4 regions of the Streptomyces sp. NPDC055078 genome follow, and region 2 is predicted to be linked to each of the others. Evidence: riboswitches for the same ligand, from Rfam matches in the RefSeq annotation. Region 2 holds a riboswitch; each other region holds the start of a gene.
The links. Region 2 has a riboswitch for cobalamin ahead of metE (5-methyltetrahydropteroyltriglutamate--homocysteine S-methyltransferase). Riboswitches for the same ligand answer to the same signal wherever they lie in the genome.

Region 1: another riboswitch for cobalamin. It lies ahead of ACWF94_RS21715 (ABC transporter substrate-binding protein); the one in region 2 lies ahead of metE (5-methyltetrahydropteroyltriglutamate--homocysteine S-methyltransferase).
Region 3: another riboswitch for cobalamin. It lies ahead of ACWF94_RS16125 (cobalamin biosynthesis protein); the one in region 2 lies ahead of metE (5-methyltetrahydropteroyltriglutamate--homocysteine S-methyltransferase).
Region 4: another riboswitch for cobalamin. It lies ahead of ACWF94_RS13790 (ribonucleoside-diphosphate reductase subunit alpha); the one in region 2 lies ahead of metE (5-methyltetrahydropteroyltriglutamate--homocysteine S-methyltransferase).

The regions. Positions count from the first base shown of each region.
Region 1 is NZ_JBSGUP010000262.1:4,289-8,450, forward strand. It holds gene ACWF94_RS21705 (amino acid permease) at 1-802, shown strand, start outside; gene ACWF94_RS21710 (Mov34/MPN/PAD-1 family protein) at 857-1,279, shown strand; cobalamin riboswitch at 1,378-1,506, shown strand; gene ACWF94_RS21715 (ABC transporter substrate-binding protein) at 1,550-2,578, shown strand; gene ACWF94_RS21720 (FecCD family ABC transporter permease) at 2,575-3,591, shown strand; gene ACWF94_RS21725 (ABC transporter ATP-binding protein) at 3,588-4,162, shown strand, end outside.
Region 2 is NZ_JBSGUP010000085.1:8,362-12,523, forward strand. It holds gene ACWF94_RS10550 (BTAD domain-containing putative transcriptional regulator) at 1-34, shown strand, start outside; gene metE (5-methyltetrahydropteroyltriglutamate--homocysteine S-methyltransferase) at 75-2,399, opposite strand; cobalamin riboswitch at 2,591-2,811, opposite strand; gene ACWF94_RS10560 (alpha/beta hydrolase fold domain-containing protein) at 2,965-4,083, opposite strand.
Region 3 is NZ_JBSGUP010000160.1:8,552-12,713, forward strand. It holds gene cobN (cobaltochelatase subunit CobN) at 1-41, opposite strand, end outside; gene ACWF94_RS16120 (cobyric acid synthase) at 38-1,612, opposite strand; gene ACWF94_RS16125 (cobalamin biosynthesis protein) at 1,609-2,607, opposite strand; cobalamin riboswitch at 2,737-2,868, opposite strand; gene ACWF94_RS16130 (hypothetical protein) at 3,154-3,375, opposite strand; gene ACWF94_RS16135 (anion permease) at 3,389-4,162, opposite strand, start outside.
Region 4 is NZ_JBSGUP010000125.1:3,527-7,688, reverse strand. It holds gene ACWF94_RS13795 (AfsR/SARP family transcriptional regulator) at 1-1,259, opposite strand, end outside; adenosylcobalamin-variant (AdoCbl-variant) riboswitch at 1,626-1,725, shown strand; gene ACWF94_RS13790 (ribonucleoside-diphosphate reductase subunit alpha) at 1,880-4,162, shown strand, end outside.

The sequences.
Region 1 (4,162 bases), on a different contig from region 2:
CTTCCCCAAGGGCATCGGCGGCACGCTGATGACGCTCCAGATCGTGATGTTCGCCTTCCTCGCGGTCGAACTGGTCGGCGTCACGGCCGGCGAGTCCAAGGACCCGGAGAAGACCCTGCCCAAGGCCATCAACACCGTGCCCTGGCGGATCGCCGTCTTCTACATCGGCGCCCTGATCATGATTCTCTCGGTGGTCTCCTGGACCCACTTCCAGCCGGGCGTCTCCCCGTTCGTCGCCGCCTTCGACAAGATGGGCCTCGCGGTCGGCGCGGGCATCGTCAACTTCGTCGTTCTCACCGCCGCCCTGTCGTCCTGCAACTCCGGCATGTACTCCACCGGCCGGATGCTCCGCGACCTCGCCCTCAACAGCCAGGGCCCGAAGCTCTTCACCCGGCTGACGAAGAACGGCACCCCGCTGATCGGCACCACCTTCTCCGCCGGTCTGATGCTGATCGGTGTCTGGATCAACTACCAGTGGCCCGGCGACGCCTTCAACAAGGTCGTCTCCTTCGCCACGATCTCCGGTATGTGGGCCTGGATCATGATCCTGATCAGCCAGCTCCGCTACCGCGCCAAGGCGGATCGCGGCGAGGTCCCGCAGTCCTCCTTCAAGGCCCCCGGCGCACCCTGGACCAGCTGGTTCGCACTCGCGTTCATCGCGATGGTGATCGTGATGATGGGGATCGACAAGGACGCCCGGATCTCGCTGTACTTCGCCCCGCTGTGGGCGCTGGGGCTGGGTGTGGCGTATCTCGTACTGAAGAGGCGGAACCCGGAGGGCGCGGCGTTCGCCAGGCGCTGAGCCCACCGGACCGGGCACGCACCCGCCGTCGGCCCTCTGCTTATGCTGATCGGCATGCTGACGCTCACCCAGGCCCTCTTCGACCAGATCGTGGCGCACGCCCGTGCCGACCACCCCGACGAGGCGTGCGGTGTGATCGCGGGCCCCGAGGGCAGCGGTCGCCCCGAGCGCTTCATCCCGATGCTGAACGCGGCCCGCTCGCCCACGTTCTACGAGTTCGACTCGGCGGACCTGCTCAAGCTCTACCGGGAGATGGACGACAACGACGAGGAGCCGGTGATCGTCTACCACTCCCACACCGCGACCGAGGCGTACCCCTCCCGTACGGACATCTCCCTCGCGAGCGAGCCAGGAGCGCACTACGTCCTGGTCTCCACCGCCGACACGGACGCCGCCGGACCGTTCCAGTTCCGCTCGTACCGGATCGTGGACGGCGAGGTCACCGAGGAAGAAGTGAAGATCGTCGAGGCATACTGAGCCCCGGCTCCTTCCTCAGCTCCTTCCTCGGCTCCTCAAGGACTCCCACCCGGTACGGGCTCCCACGCCGTACAGTCCGGCACAGGCTCGACTCCAACTCCATACAGCGGGCGGCAGGACCCAGGAAGCCGGTGTGAATCCGGCGCGGTCCCGCCACTGTGTTCAGGCGACGCGGTTCTCAGGCGTCCTCTGGCAGCCAGGAACTGACCTCGCCGCCCTTCTCCCACACCCAGGGGACGTGGAAATCCCCGGAGGAGGCACTACCCCGTCATGTCCGCCCTGCCCAGGCGCCATCGCGCCCGCCGCGCCCTGACAGCCGCCGCCCTGCTGCTCCCCCTCGCCGCCTGCGGAACCGGCCAGGACACCTCCCGCGACAACGACAACGACAACAACAACGGCAAAGACAGGAACGGGACCGACACCGCCCTGCCGGGCGCGTCCTTCCCGTACACGGTCGACAACTGCGGGGTGAAGACGACCTTCAAGGCCGCCCCGAAGCGGGCCGTCACCATGAACCAGCACGTGACCGAGATCATGCTCGAACTCGGTCTGGAGAAGTCCCTCGTCGGGACCGCCTTCCTGGACGACAGGATCCTGCCGCGCCACCAGAAGGCGTACGACGCGATCCCCGTCGTCTCCAAGGAGTACCCCTCCCGGGAGAAGCTGCTGTCCGTCAACCCCGACTTCGTCTACGGCGGCTACGGCAGCGCCTTCGAGGCCAAGGACGGACGCACCCGCGACGAGCTGAAGAAGTCCGGTATCGACAGCCGCATCAACCTGGAGTACTGCACCAAGGGGAAGACGACGCTGGACGACGTCTACCGCGAGATCGACGAGATCGGCCACACCTTCGGCGTCGGCGACCGCGCCCAGAAGTGGATCTCGAAGTCGCGCGCGGCGGTCAAGAAGACCGAGGCCGGTCTCGGCAGCCGTACCCCCGTCCCCGTCTTCGTCTACGACAGCGGCGACAAGACCGCCTTCACCGTCGGCGGCAAGGGCATCGGCAATGAACTGATCACCCGCGCGGGCGGGCGCAATGTCTTCGCCGACCTCGGCAAGACCTTCGGCGACGCGACCTGGGAGCAGGTCGTGGCCCGTAAGCCCGAGGTCATCGTGATCTACGACTACGGCTCCACCACCGTCGAGCAGAAGAAGCGGCGCCTCCTCGAAGACCCGGTGCTGCGGGACGTACCGGCGATCAGGAACAAGCGGTTCGCGGTGCTGCCGCTGTCCGACGCCGTCCTCGGGGTACGGATACCCGACGCCATCACCCGGCTCGCGGCGCAGCTCACGAGGTGAAGTCCCGACTGCGGTACGGGGCCGTGGTCGTCGCCCTGCTGATCGCCCTCGCGGTGGCGGTCGTCGCGGGGCTCGGCCTCGGCTCCGTACGCATCCCGCCCGCTCAGGTCGTCGAGGCGCTGCTGCCGGGTGCCGAGCCCAGCCCCATCCGGACGATCATCATGGACGTACGGCTGCCCCGCGTCCTCCTCGGGATGACCGTCGGCGCCGGGCTCGCCGTCGTCGGCACCGTCCTCCAGGCCCTCGTCCGCAACCGCCTCGCCGACCCCTTCCTGCTCGGGATCTCCTCCGGGGCCTCCACCGGCGCGGTCCTCGTGATCACCCTCGGCATCGGGGCGAGCACCGCCACCGCCCTGCCCGCAGGGGCGTTCCTCGGGGCGCTCGTCGCGCTGATCCTCGTCTACGGTCTCGCCCGCCGGGGCGGCACCATGACGGGCACCCGGCTGGTCCTCGCCGGGGTGACCATGTCGTACATCCTCACCGCCCTCACCACCCTCATCCTGATGGTGTCCGCCAGGCCCGAGCACTTCCGCGACGCCCTCTACTGGACACTCGGCGGCCTCGGCAGCGCCCGCTGGGAGAACATCTGGCTCCCCGGAGCCGTCGTCGCCCTCTGTCTGCCGCTGCTGCTCGCGCTCGCCAGACCGCTGGATCTGCTGCTCGTCGGGGAGGAGGGCGCGACCGTGCTGGGCCTGGACGTCTCCCGCTTCCGGGCCGCCGTCTTCATCTTCGCGTCGTTCGTCACCGCCGTACTCGTCGCCGTCAGCGGCGCCGTCGGCTTCATCGGCCTGATGGTGCCGCACGCCGCCCGGCTGCTCGTCGGCGCCACGCACCGGGCGCTGCTGCCGGTCGCCGCACTCGGCGGCGCGGTCGCCCTGGTCGTCGCCGATCTCGCCGCCCGTACCGCCGCCGCACCGCAGGACATCCCGGTCGGCGTCCTCACCGCGCTGATCGGCGGCCCGCTCTTCCTGTGGCTGATGCGCTCGCGCCGCACCGAAGGAGCACCGCTGTGAACGCCCGCGTGAACACGCCTGCCGCGAACCCTTCCGCAGCTCCTGTCCCGGCCCCTTCCGCCGACACCCGGGGGTCCTCCGCTGCCGCTGCCGGGGCCCGGGCCGCGTCCCTCACCCTCACCGGACTCGGCTACCGGACCGGCGGCAAGACCCTGCTCACCGGCATCGACCTCGACGCCCCGCCCGGCACCACCGTCGGACTCGTCGGCCCCAACGGCAGCGGCAAGACGACCCTCCTGCGCTGTGTCTACGGCACCCTGCGCCCCACCGCCGGGCAGATCCGCCTCGACGGCACCGATCTGGCCGCCCTCGGACCCAAGGCACGTGCCCAGCGGGTGGCGAGCGTCCCGCAGGACAACTCGGGGGAGTTCGAACTGACCGTGCGCGAGATCGTCACCATGGGCGGCGCACCCCACAAGCGGTTCTGGGAGTCCGACACCGCCCGGGACACCGCCGCCGTGGACGACGCCCTCGCCCGGCTCGGGGTCGCCGACCTCGCCGACCGGGCGTACCCCTCCCTGTCCGGCGGTGAACGCCAACGCGCCCTGGTCGCCCGCGCCCTGGTCCAGCG
Region 2 (4,162 bases):
CCTGGCGGAACTGAGGCTCGGCCCCCGGGCCTGACCGCCGGGGCGGGCGCGCGAACCCGCCCCGGCCGGTGCTGTCAGGCGCCTGGCGCAGCCAGTCCCGAGCGGACTTCGCGGGCCGCGGTGACCAGGTTCTCCAGCGAGGCCCTGGTCTCGGGCCAGCCGCGGGTCTTCAGGCCGCAGTCGGGGTTGACCCACAGGCGTTCGGCCGGGATGGCCTCAAGTCCCTTGCGCAGCAGGGCGGCCGCCTCCTCGGCGGTGGGGACGCGCGGGGAGTGGATGTCGTAGACGCCGGGCCCGGCCTCGCGCGGATAGCCGTGGGCGGCGAGTTCGGTGGCGACCCGCATATGGGAGCGGGCCGCCTCCAGGCTGATGACGTCGGCGTCGAGGTCGTCGATGGCCTGGACGATGTCGCCGAATTCCGCGTAGCACATATGGGTGTGGATCTGGGTGCCGGGCCGTACGCCGCTGGTGGTCAGCCGGAAGGACTCGGTTGCCCACGCCAGGTACTCGGCGTGGTCGGCGGCGCGCAGCGGCAGCGTCTCGCGCAGGGCCGGTTCGTCGACCTGGATGACCGAGGTACCGGCGGCCTCCAGGTCGTTCACCTCGTCGCGCAGGGCCAGGGCGACCTGGCGGGCGGTGTCGCCGAGGGGCTGGTCGTCGCGGACGAAGGACCAGGCGAGCATGGTGACCGGTCCGGTGAGCATGCCCTTGACCGGGCGTTCGGTGTGGGACTGGGCGTAGGAGGTCCAGCGGACGGTCATCGGCTCGGGGCGGGAGATGTCTCCGGCCAGGACGGGCGGGCGGACGTAGCGGGTGCCGTAGGACTGAACCCAGCCGTGCCGGGTGGCGAGGTAGCCGGTGAGCTGTTCGGCGAAGTACTGGACCATGTCGTTGCGCTCTGGCTCACCGTGCACCAGTACATCGATCCCGGCCTGCTCCTGAAAGGCGAGGACTTCGCGGATCTCGTCCTTGATGCGCTCCTCGTAGCCGGCGGTGTCGATGCGTCCGGCCCTCAGGTCGGCTCGCGCGGTGCGCAGTTCGTCCGTCTGGGGGAACGATCCGATGGTGGTGGTCGGCAGCAGCGGCAGGCCGAGGTGGGCACGCTGGGCGGTGGTCCGCTCGGCGTACGGCTCCGGGCGGCGGCCGTCGGCGTCGGTGACCGCGGCGGTACGGGCCCGTACCGCCGGGTCGTGGGTGAGCGCGGACCCGGCGCGGGAGGCGAGGTCGGCGCGGTTGGCCGCGAGTTCGGCGGCGATGGCGCCGGTGCCCTGGGCCAGCCCCTTGGCGAGGGTGACGATCTCGGTCGTCTTCTGCTCGGCGAAGGCGAGCCAGCGGGCGATCTGTGGGTCCATGTCGCGTTCGGCGCGGGCGTCGAGCGGTACGTGCAGCAGGGAGCAGGAGGCCGCCACATCGACCTGTTCGGCGAGGCCGAGCAGGGTGCCGAGGGTGGTGAGGGACTTCTCGTAGTCGTTGATCCAGATGTTGCGGCCGTTGACCACGCCCGCGACCAGGCGCTTGCCGCGCAGTCCGCCGGCGGCGGCGAGGTCGTCGAGGTTGCCGGTCGCGCGCTCGGTGAAGTCGATGGCCAAGCCGTCGACGGGGGCCTTGGCCAGTACGGGCAGGGCCTCGCCCAGTCGGTCGAAGTAGGAGGCGACCAGCAGCTTGGGCCGGTCGGTGAGCGCGCCGAGGGCACAGTAGGCACGGGCGGCGGCGTTGAGATCGGCCGGTGTGCGGTCCTGGACCAGGGCGGGTTCGTCGAGCTGCGCCCACTCGGCGCCGGCGGCCCGCAGATCGGCGAGGACCTCCGCGTACACGGGCAGCAGCCGGTCCAGCAGGGTCAGCGGCTCGAAGTCCTCGGCCACCCCGGGTGCGGGTTTGGCCAGCAGCAGATAGGTGACGGGTCCGACGAGGACCGGCCGGGCGCTGAGGCCGAGCCCGAGGGCCTCCGTCAGCTCGGCCACCTGCTTCGCCGAGTCGGCGGTGAAGACGGTGTCGGGGCCGAGTTCGGGGACCAGGTAGTGGTAGTTCGTGTCGAACCACTTGGTCATCTCCAGCGGCGCGACGTCCTGGGTGCCGCGCGCCATGGCGAAATAACCGTCGAGCGCGTCCGCGGCGACGGCGTCACGGTGCCGGGCGGGGACAGCGCCGACCATGACACTGGTGTCCAGCATGTGGTCGTAGTACGAGAAGTCACCGGTCGGCACTTCGTGCATGCCGGCGTCGGCCAGCCGCCGCCAGTTCGCCCGGCGAAGTCCCGTGGCGGTCTCCCGGAGGGCGTCGGCGGTGACGCGGCCCTTCCAGTAGCCCTCGACGGCCTTCTTCAGTTCCCGGTGCTGTCCCTGGCGGGGGTAGCCGTACACGGTGGCCCGTGCTGCCGCGGCTGCGGACTTCGCTGTCACGGAACTCTCCTTCGCGAGATGTCTCCTGTCCATCCCGGGGACGGGACGAGAGCGCGAAGGGAGGACATGCCGGACGGTCCGGGACCGGGCGCGGAGCACCGAGGCCGTCCGTCCGACGTGTACGCCCCCGGACTGTGTCCGGGGGTACCCCAACCTGCCCACGAGGTCACCGGGATCTCCGCGCGCGATCGGTCGCACGCGGGCAGCGGGCAGGTCTTCGGACTCGCGGGCAGGTCCGCCGAAGGCAGACACCTACTGGCCGTCGCTTCCCGGACCCGCTTCCCGGATCCAGTGCGTATGACGGCGGTCGTTCCCGCTCACCGCTGCGGGGCAGTCCCGGATTCCCACCGGGTTCCCTCTTACGACGCGCCTGCCTGGCGGGCAGGGGCGAACCAGCTGCGCCCGCCAGCGTAGAGGGATCACCCGGCTTCGGTCAGCCCTGTTCATATTCCGGACCGTGAGACGAGACACGAGCGGGTGAGGAGTGAACCGGCCCGCGGGACGAATCCGTCCGGCGGGCCGGCGGGCTCTGTCGATGTCAGAAGTCCCGGTCGTTGTCCTCGGCTCAGCCGGCTCCGAGGCTGTCGGCGAAGCGTTTGATGTCGCGCACGGTCGCGAGGTAGACGTCCGCGACAGCCTGGCGGAAGATCAGGTCCGCGCCGTGGACAAGGCCCAGGTTGACCCGCCCCACCGCGGGTACGCCAGCGCGCAGCAGCTTGCGGTAGAAGGCGATGCCCTCGTCGCGCAGGGGGTCGAGTTCGTTCACCGCGATGACATGTGGCGGCAGACCGGCGAGGTCGGCCTCGGTCGCGAAGTAGGGCCAGCACAACGGGTTCTCGGCGTCCTCGCCGAGTGGGTCGTAGCTGGCCACCAGGAGGTCCAGGGTGGCGCAGGTGGTGAAGTAGCCGTCGTTCTCCACCAGGGAGGGCAGTTCGGCACGCTTCCGCGCCTCGGGCCACCCGTAGGCACCGCTGATGTACGGCACGGTGGCGTAGACACCGTCTATGGCGTCGAGCCGCCCTTCCCGCTTCGCCTTCAGCGTGGTGGCCAGGGCGAGGTTGGCGCCGCCCGACTCGCCCTGCAGTACGAGGCGGCTGATGCCGAGCGCGTCCCGGTTGGCGTGGATCCAGGCCACGGCGCCGGCGCAGTCGTTCAGGCCCGCCGGGAAGGGATGCGGCCCTGAGGGGCTGTAGGCATTGCGGAAGTCGACTCCGATGGCGAGCATCCCGCTCGCCGCCAGGTCCTGGCACCACCGCCGGTGCACCTTGTTGTCCGCCTCCAGCACGGTCATACCACCGCCGTGGAAGTAGACGGCACACGGCAGGGCACGGTCCGGGCCCGCCGGGCGGTAGATACGCAGCGTGATGGTGTTGCCGTCCACGCCCGTGATCGTATGTGTCACACAGTCGATACCGACGGTGTCATCACCGGGCAGTTCGCCGGGCAGAGCCTCGTACAGCCCCTCGAAAGCGGTGTGCAGCGCCGCCACGAACTCCGTCCGGCTCGCGGCGGCGGCGTGGCGGTCGACGGGCGGCGGAGCTGCGGCTGCGTCCAAGCCGTGTGCGGTCAGCGCGGCCAGCAGGCGGGGGTCGGTGCGCGGGTCGGTGCGCGGCGACATCGCGGGCTCCGGGTCACCCGATGGTCCCCCGCTCGGCGGGGCTTCGTTCAGGGGTGCGGTCGTCATCGGGTCCCTCCCTGGCGCCATCCTTACGGTGAGTAACAGCCCTTGACAGTACCTGCCATGCAACATCCCGTAAATAGGT
Region 3 (4,162 bases), on a different contig from region 2:
AGGTCCGTGTCGGCGGTCGACAACAGCAGCACAGTGCTCATGCGGGTGCTCCGGATTCTGTGGGTGCGCCAGGGGCGATGAAAGGAAGTCCTGCGGGCGCGCCCTGCTCGATGAGCCGCATGAGCGCGTCCGTGTCAGCGTGTTCTTCGACGAGGTCGCCGAGCCGGTCCAGCTGCTCCTCGCGGAGCGCTCCGAACGACGTGTCCTCAGCGGGCACGAAACGCCGGTGGGTGGCGCTCGCGACCTGTCTCAGGAACTGCCGCCGGAAGCCGTCACTCTCCAATGAGCCGTGCCAGTGGGTGCCCCACACCTCACCGACCCGGCAGCCCCCGGGGAAGGCCGCTCCGCCCAGCACCTCGGCGACGCCGTGGTGGATCTCGTACCCATCCACGCGCTCGCCGAGCGCTGTGCCCGTCGGCCTCGCAAGTGTCTTCTCGGCCGCGAACCGCACCCGCACGGGCAGCAGTCCCAGACCGGTCACGGAACCTGCCCGTGACTCGACCTCATCCTCAATGTGCTCACCGAGCACCTGGAACCCGCCGCAGATCCCCAGCACCGGACGCCCATCGGCCGCCCTGCGCGCCAGCTCCCGCGCCAGTCCCCGCTCCCTCAGCCACTCCAACGCACGGACCGTGCCCCGGGTTCCCGGCACGATCACGAGATCCGCGTCGGCCAGTTCCTCGGGCCGGTCCACGAACCGCACGATCACCCCCGGCTCCGCCGCCAGCGCGTCCACATCGGTGAAGTTGGACATCAGCGGCACCGCACACACCGCGACCCGCAGCAAGTCCTCACCGACGGGCGGCGCCACGGCCGACTCGCGGACGGCCCCGCGCAGGGACACCCGCAGCCCGTCCTCCTCGTCGATGCCCAGCCCGTGCGCGTACGGCAGCACCCCGTAGGTCCGCCGCCCGGTGAGCCCTTCGAGCATGTCGAGCCCCGGCTCCAGCAACGACACATCGCCGCGGAACTTGTTGACGAGATACCCGGCCACCAGCCGCTGATCGGCCGCGCCGAGCAGTGCGGTCGTACCGAAGAAGGAGGCGAAGACACCGCCGCGGTCGATGTCCCCGACGATGAGCACCGGGAGTTGGGCGGCGCGGGCGACGCCCATGTTCACGATGTCCGTGCGCCGCAGATTGATCTCGGCGGGACTGCCCGCCCCCTCGCAGATCACGGCGTCGTAGGTGCTCCGCAGCTCTTCCAGGCACTCCACGACCGTGGACAGCAACTCCTCCCGCCGGCCGCCGCGCAGCGCCCTCCCGGCGGACGGCCCGCCGAAGAACCCGCGGGCGCTCAGTTCGCCCACCGGCTTGCCCAGCAGAACGACCTGACTGCTGCGGTCGCTCCCGGGTTTGAGCAGAACGGGGTTCATCAGCGCCGTCGGCTCGACCCGGGCCGCCTGCGCCTGCATCGCCTGCGCGCGGCCGATCTCCGCGCCCTCGCGCGTCACAAACGAATTGAGGGACATGTTCTGCCCCTTGAAGGGCGCGACTTTCACACCCTGCCGCACCAGCCAGCGGCAGATCCCCGCGGTGACGACGCTCTTGCCCGCGTCGGACGTCGTACCCGCGACGAGCAGCCCGCCGCCGCGTCCCCGGCGGCCGGTCATCGGACCGCTCCCCGTACGGAACGGAGAACGCGCCGGGGTGCGCGCGGCGGGACCTGCCGGGACAGCCGCCGGAACAGCAGCCGGCCGGTGACACCCGCGCCCAGGGCGAGCAGACTCACCCGCCGTGACAGCCTGACGGCCCGTTCGATGTCCCCCGTCTCCACCGGACGCCCCCCGGTGTGGAGCGCCGGCCGGTGCTCGACCCGGCCGCCGTACGCGAGGGTCCCGCCGAGCCGTACCCCGAGGGCACCGGCGAACGACGCCTCCACGGGGCCCGCGTTGGGGCTCGGATGCCGGTGCGCGTCGGCCCGCCAGGCCCGTACGGCCGTACGCGGCTGCCCGCCCGCGAGAACGGCGAGTGCCGCCGTCAGCCGTGCTCCCGGCCAGCCGGCGAGGTCGTCGAGGCGTGCCGATGCCCAGCCGAACCGCCGATAGCGGGGTGACTTGTGGCCGACCATCGCGTCCAGGGTGTTGACGGCGCGGAAGCCCACCAGCCCCGGCACGCCCGCGAGGGCTCCCCACAGGAGCGCGCCCACCACGGCGTCTGAGGTGTTCTCGGCGACGGACTCCACCACCGCACGGGCGACCTGGGCCTCGTCCAGGGACTGCGGATCGCGCCCGCACAGCCGCGGCAGCCGCTCTCTGGCCAGCTCCAGGTCCCGGGCGGCGAGCGCGTCGCCGATGGCGCGGGCCTCGCGCCCCAGTGACGTACCGCCGACAACGGTCCAGGTTGCCGCTGCGGTCAGGGCCAGGGACGCGGCGGGACTGGAACGCGCCCCGCGCGCGAGAAGCACGGCCGCCGCGGTCGCGCCTCCGGCGCACACGGCGGTGTGCAGTGCGCCCCAGCCGCGGTGGTCACGCCACAGGACCCGTTCGACGGCGCCCGCGACCCGCCCGAACGCGGCGACCGGGTGCCCCCGGCGAGGATCACCCAGCAGCAGATCGCCGGCCAGTCCGGCTGTGGCGCCGTACACGAATACTCGGTCGGCACGCATGGGTTCAGGCCGGTGTCTCGTTCCGGACGGGCCCTGGACCGTCAACCGGGCTCAGGGCAGTACTCGGGGCAGGTGCTGAACCGCAGCCAGGCATGGCGATATGTCCTCACTCAGGGTGTCCGCGCCCTGGTTCGACGTGATCGACGGTGAGAGTTCCTGGCTTCCGGGGATGACTCCCCGGTGACAGTGGCGGGACCGCGCCGGATTTGCACCGGCTTCCTCTGTTGCCGTCGTGATGGCCCCGGAAGTCCACCACGCTGTGAGAACACCCGTCAACCTGCCGTTGACCTGCGACGGGACAGTGTGCTGAGACCCACACTCGGGCGCGGACCCCCGGGAGGCGCGGAAACCGGCCACCCCGTCCGGACGCCGCCGGTCCGCATGGCGGCCCGATACACAAGGCACCGGCCCGTGCACCGGCCCGTGCACCGGTCCGCATGGCGGCCCCGATGCGCGAGGCTTACCGGCCCGTGCACACAAGCGGACCGGACCGGCACCCGAAGGATGTCCGGCCCGGCCGGTGGGACGGGTGGTGAGGATGTGCGGTCAGGCGACGATCAGATAGATCCCGTACGACACGGCCGCCACACAGAGCGCGAAACAGGCGTACGCGCCAGTCCGCGCGAGTGCCACGGAGGTCCCGCCGCCCGCCGCCGAAGCCTGCTTGCTGAGTCCGATGATCCCGAGGGTGAACAGACCCACCAGAGCGACGGTGGCGACAAGGCTCACGCCGAAGACGGAACCGAGGGCTGCCCAGTCGATTTTCATGCCGAATCCGTCCTTACACCGCGGCCGGGCTCGTCGGGCCGGCTTCGGGGGCGGCGGGCGCGGGGCCCGGAATGGTCGTCTTAAGGTCCTGCTGCGAGGTGACACCGGCCGGCGGCGGGGCGACGGCCGCGACGGCCGCGGTCACGACGCCCGCGGGTTCGCCGTCCTGGTCCACATCGTTGACATTGGTGTGGTCGACCACCTGGCGGCGCGAGACCAGCCAGATCGCGGCGCACGAGGCGACCAGGAAGACCGCGACGGCCGCGACGCCCCAGTCGCCCTGCTTGGTCACATACTCCGAACCCGCCGCGACCAGGGCCGCGGCCGGCAGGGTCAGACCCCAGGCCACGAACATCCGGGTGGCCGTGGACCAGCGGACCACACCGCCCTTGCGGCCCAGACCCGCGCCCATCACCGCGCCGGAGCAGGAATGGGTCGTGGAGAGCGAGAAACCGAGGTTGGACGAGGCGAGGATGACGCTGGCCGCGCTGGTCTGGGCGGCGAAGCCCTGCTGCGGCTGGAGGTCGGTCAGGCCCTTGCCCATCGTGCGGATGATGCGCCAGCCGCCGAGGTAGGTCCCCAGCGCGATCGCGATACCGGCGGACACGATGACCCACATCGGGGGGTTGGAACCGGGGTTGAGTACGCCGCCGGCGACGAGCGCCAGCGTGATGATGCCCATCGTCTTCTGCGCGTCATTGGTGCCGTGGGCCAGCGAGACCAGACCCGCGGACGCGATCTGGCCCGTGCGATAGCCCTTGGCGGTCGCCTTGTCGTCGGTGTTCCG
Region 4 (4,162 bases), on a different contig from region 2:
CCGCCGAGCCGGGCCCGCGAGGTGACCAGCACACCACAGCCCGCGCCGCCCGGCAGCAGAGGCCGCACCTGAGCCTCCTCGCCCGCGTCGTCAAGGACCAGCAGGAGCCGGCGACCCGCGACGAGGCCGCGGAAGAGGTCGGCACGCTCAGCGGCATGCTCGGGCGGTGCCGCTCCCAGCGCGCGCAGCAGCCTCCCGAGGACGTCGCCGGATGTCACGGGACCGCCGGCGCCCTGTAGTTCGGCATACAGCTGACCGTCGGGGAATGCCTCCATGGCCAGGTGGGCGGCCTTCACCGCGAGGGCGGACTTGCCGACACCGGCCGGCCCCGACACCACCACGACGGCGGGCGCGTCCCGGGGTGCGGTGAGCCCGTCGACCACCTCGGCGATCTCCGCCTCGCGCCCGGTGAAGTCCCGGATGGCAGGCGGCAGCAGGGACACGGGCCGGGGTGTGACGGGCACCTGCGGCACCGAGACATCAAGGGCCGCCGCACCCTCCTCGGCGCGCAGCAGCACAGGGTCGGCCCTCAGGATCTCTCCGTGCCGCCAGCAAAGCTCGGGTCCGGGGTCGATCCCGAGTTCCTCGGCGAGTACGGCACGTCCCTCCTCGAACACCGTGAGGGCGTCGGCCTGCCGCCCCACCCGGTAGAGGGCGAGCATGAGCTGTCCTCGCAGCCGCTCCTTGGTCGGGTGGGCGCCGACGAGTCCCTTCAGCTCGGTGACCAGCTCGCTCTCCCGCCCCCCGCATTCGAGTTCGGCGGCGATGCGCTCCTCGACCACGGTCTGCCGGGCCTCCTCAAGCCGTGCCGCCTCGCTCCGCAACGCCTCGCCGACCCCGCCCAGCGCGGAACCACGCCACAATTCGAGCGCGGCACGCCCCGACCGGGCAGCGGCGGAGTGATCACCCCGCGCGGCGGCCCGCCGCCCGGCCGCGGCCAGTTCCTCGAACCGCCCGAGGTCCACCGTCCCGGCGTCGGGCCGGATCACATATCCCGGCGCGCGCGTCTCGATCGCCCCCCGGCGCGCTTCCGGCAGGGCCCGCCGCAGGGCCGAGACATACGTCTGGACCAGTGCCCGGGCCGTCTCCGGCGGCTTTTCTCCCCATATGACGTCCACCAGATCGTCGGCAGGTACGACATACCCGGCGCGCAGCAACAGCGCGGCCAGCAGGGCACGGGGCTTGGGCCCGCCCAGGCGCAGGCAACGTCCCTCCCACATCGCTTCGACCGGCCCGAGTAAACGGTATTCCACAGCCATGCTCTCCCCCGAGGCGTGACGGACACTGACTCACGCCTCATGGTCCCCCAACCGTCCCGGCGGAGCGAGGAGCAGGGGGATTCCGTAGCGCATTGTGGGATGGTGTCGCGGGGCTGCCAGGCGACCCTCGCCCGCCGCCCTGCCGACGCCTTGGGCGCCTCTGGCCGACGCCTTGAGTGCCTGCCCGCCACCTCTCCGCCGCCTCTCCGCCGACCCCTTGGGCGGTCTCCGGCGACCCTTGGGCGGCTCTCCGGCGGCTCTCCGGCGACCCATGAGACCTGACCCCTCATAAGGCGGGCGGCACCACCGCGACACAAGATGTGGGGGGTGCCGCATCTCAGTGCCCCCACATGTATGCTCATCTCGCTGTCGCCGCAGAGGAATCCGGTGCGAATCCGGAACTGTCCCGCAACGGTGTGCTGTGGTGCGCTTTGTCGTACCAGCAAGTCCGAGCGTCTGCCGACAGCGCACCCGGCTCATCCGACCCGGGTGCCCAGACGTCCGGGCCTCGCGGTTGGGTCGGCGGACGCCGTACGGAGTGCTGCCCCGACCCGGGTACGCACTCTCTTCGGCGCTGCCCTCTCGCCCCGGCCCGCGAGCCGAGCGAGGGAGAGCACCACGTGACGATCGCGCCAGCCGATCCGGCCACAGACACCCCAGAAGCCTCAACCGTCTCCCCCCTTTCCGGGCGGATGCCCGCCCCGGCCACCGGGCAGGCCGGGGACGGCCGGACCGAGCCTGGCCGGACCGGCGACGCGCAGCCCGGGGACGTACAACCCGCCGACGTACAGGTCGGCGACGTACAGGCCGACGACGGGCGGTCCGAGAACGGGCGGTCCGACAGCGGACTGCCCGGTGACAAGCGACCCGGGAATGAGCCTGGCGACGGCCCCGGGACCGCGCTGCTGCGGACGCTGACCGACCTCACCGCCGACCTCCCGGACACGGACCCCGGCCGGGTCGCCGCCGCGGCGCTGCGCGGCCGGAACGCCGGATCGGACGCGGCGGAACTCCGTGGACTCGCCATCGACGCCGCCGCGGGCCTGATCTCCGAGGACCCGGCGTACTCCCGGCTCGCCGCCCGGCTGCTGGCCCGCGCCATCGCCGACGAGGCGGCGACCCAGGGAGCCGTCTCGTTCTCCGCGTCCGTCGCCGTCGGCCACACCGAGGGTCTGATCGCCGACCGGACCGCGGAGTTCGTCACCGACCACGCCGCCCGGCTGGACGCGCTGATCGACCGGGAGGCCGACGACCGCTTCGGCTACTTCGGGCTGCGGACCCTCTACAGCCGCTATCTGCTGCGCCACCCGATCACCCGCCAGGTGATCGAGACGCCCCAGCACTTCCTGCTGCGCGTCGCCTGCGGACTGGCCGAGGACCGCTCCGAGGGTGCGGCGGGTGAGGTCGCCGAACTGTACGGGCTGATGAGCAGGCTCGACTACCTCCCCTCCTCCCCCACCCTCTTCAACTCCGGCACCCGCCACCCGCAGATGTCGTCCTGCTATCTGCTGGACTCCCCGCTGGACGAGCTGGACTCCATCTACGACCGGTACCACCAGGTCGCACGCCTCTCCAAGCACGCGGGCGGCATCGGGCTCCCGTACTCCCGTATCCGCGCCCGCGGTTCACTGATCCGCGGCACCAACGGGCACTCCAACGGCATCGTGCCGTTCCTGAAGACCCTCGACGCCTCGGTCGCCGCCGTGAACCAGGGCGGCAGGCGCAAGGGAGCCGCCGCGATCTATCTGGAGACCTGGCACGCGGATGTCGAGGAGTTCCTCGAACTGCGCGACAACACCGGGGAGGACGCCCGGCGGACGCACAATCTGAATCTCGCGCACTGGGTCCCCGACGAGTTCATGCGCCGGGTCGAGGCCGACACCCGGTGGTCGCTGTTCTCGCCGGCCGATGTGCCGGAGCTGGTGGATCTGTGGGGCGACGACTTCGACGCCGCGTACCGCGCGGCCGAGGCGGCGGGCCTGGCCCGTAAGACCCTGCCCGCCCGTGAGCTGTACGGCCGGATGATGCGTACGCTCGCCCAGACCGGCAACGGCTGGATGACCTTCAAGGACGCCGCGAACCGTACGGCCAACCAGACCGCGCTGCCCGGCCACACCGTCCACTCATCGAACCTCTGCACCGAGATCCTGGAGGTCACGGACGACGGGGAGACGGCCGTCTGCAACCTCGGCTCGATCAATCTCGGCGCGTTCGTGGCGGCCGATGCCGCCGATGGTACGGACGGCGGCGCGGGTGGTACGGACAGCGGCGCGGAGCTGGACTGGGAGCGGCTGGACGCCACCGTCCGTACCGCCGTCACCTTCCTCGACCGGGTCGTCGACATCAACTTCTACCCGACCGAGCAGGCGGCCCGTTCCAACACCCGCTGGCGGCCGGTGGGCCTGGGTGTCATGGGGCTCCAGGACGTCTTCTTCCAGCTCAAGCTGCCGTTCGACTCCCCCGCCGCCCGGGCGCTCTCCACCCGTATCGCCGAACGGATCATGCTCGCCGCGTACGAGGCGTCCGCCGGTCTCGCCGAGCGCGGCGGCCCGCTCCCGGCGTGGGAGAAGACCCGGACCGCGCGCGGTGTGCTGCACCCGGACCACTACGGGGTCGAGCCGCACTGGCCGGAGCGGTGGGCGGCCCTGCGTGAGCGGGTCGCCAGGACGGGGATGCGGAACTCCCTCCTCCTGGCGATCGCCCCGACCGCGACGATCGCGTCCATCGCGGGGGTGTACGAGTGCATCGAGCCGCAGGTGTCCAATCTGTTCAAACGCGAGACGCTCTCCGGGGAGTTCCTCCAGGTCAACTCGTATCTGGTGCGAGAGCTGAAGCGGCTGGGCGTCTGGGACGCCCAGACCCGGGAGGCGCTGCGCGAGTCCAACGGCTCGGTGCAGGGCTTC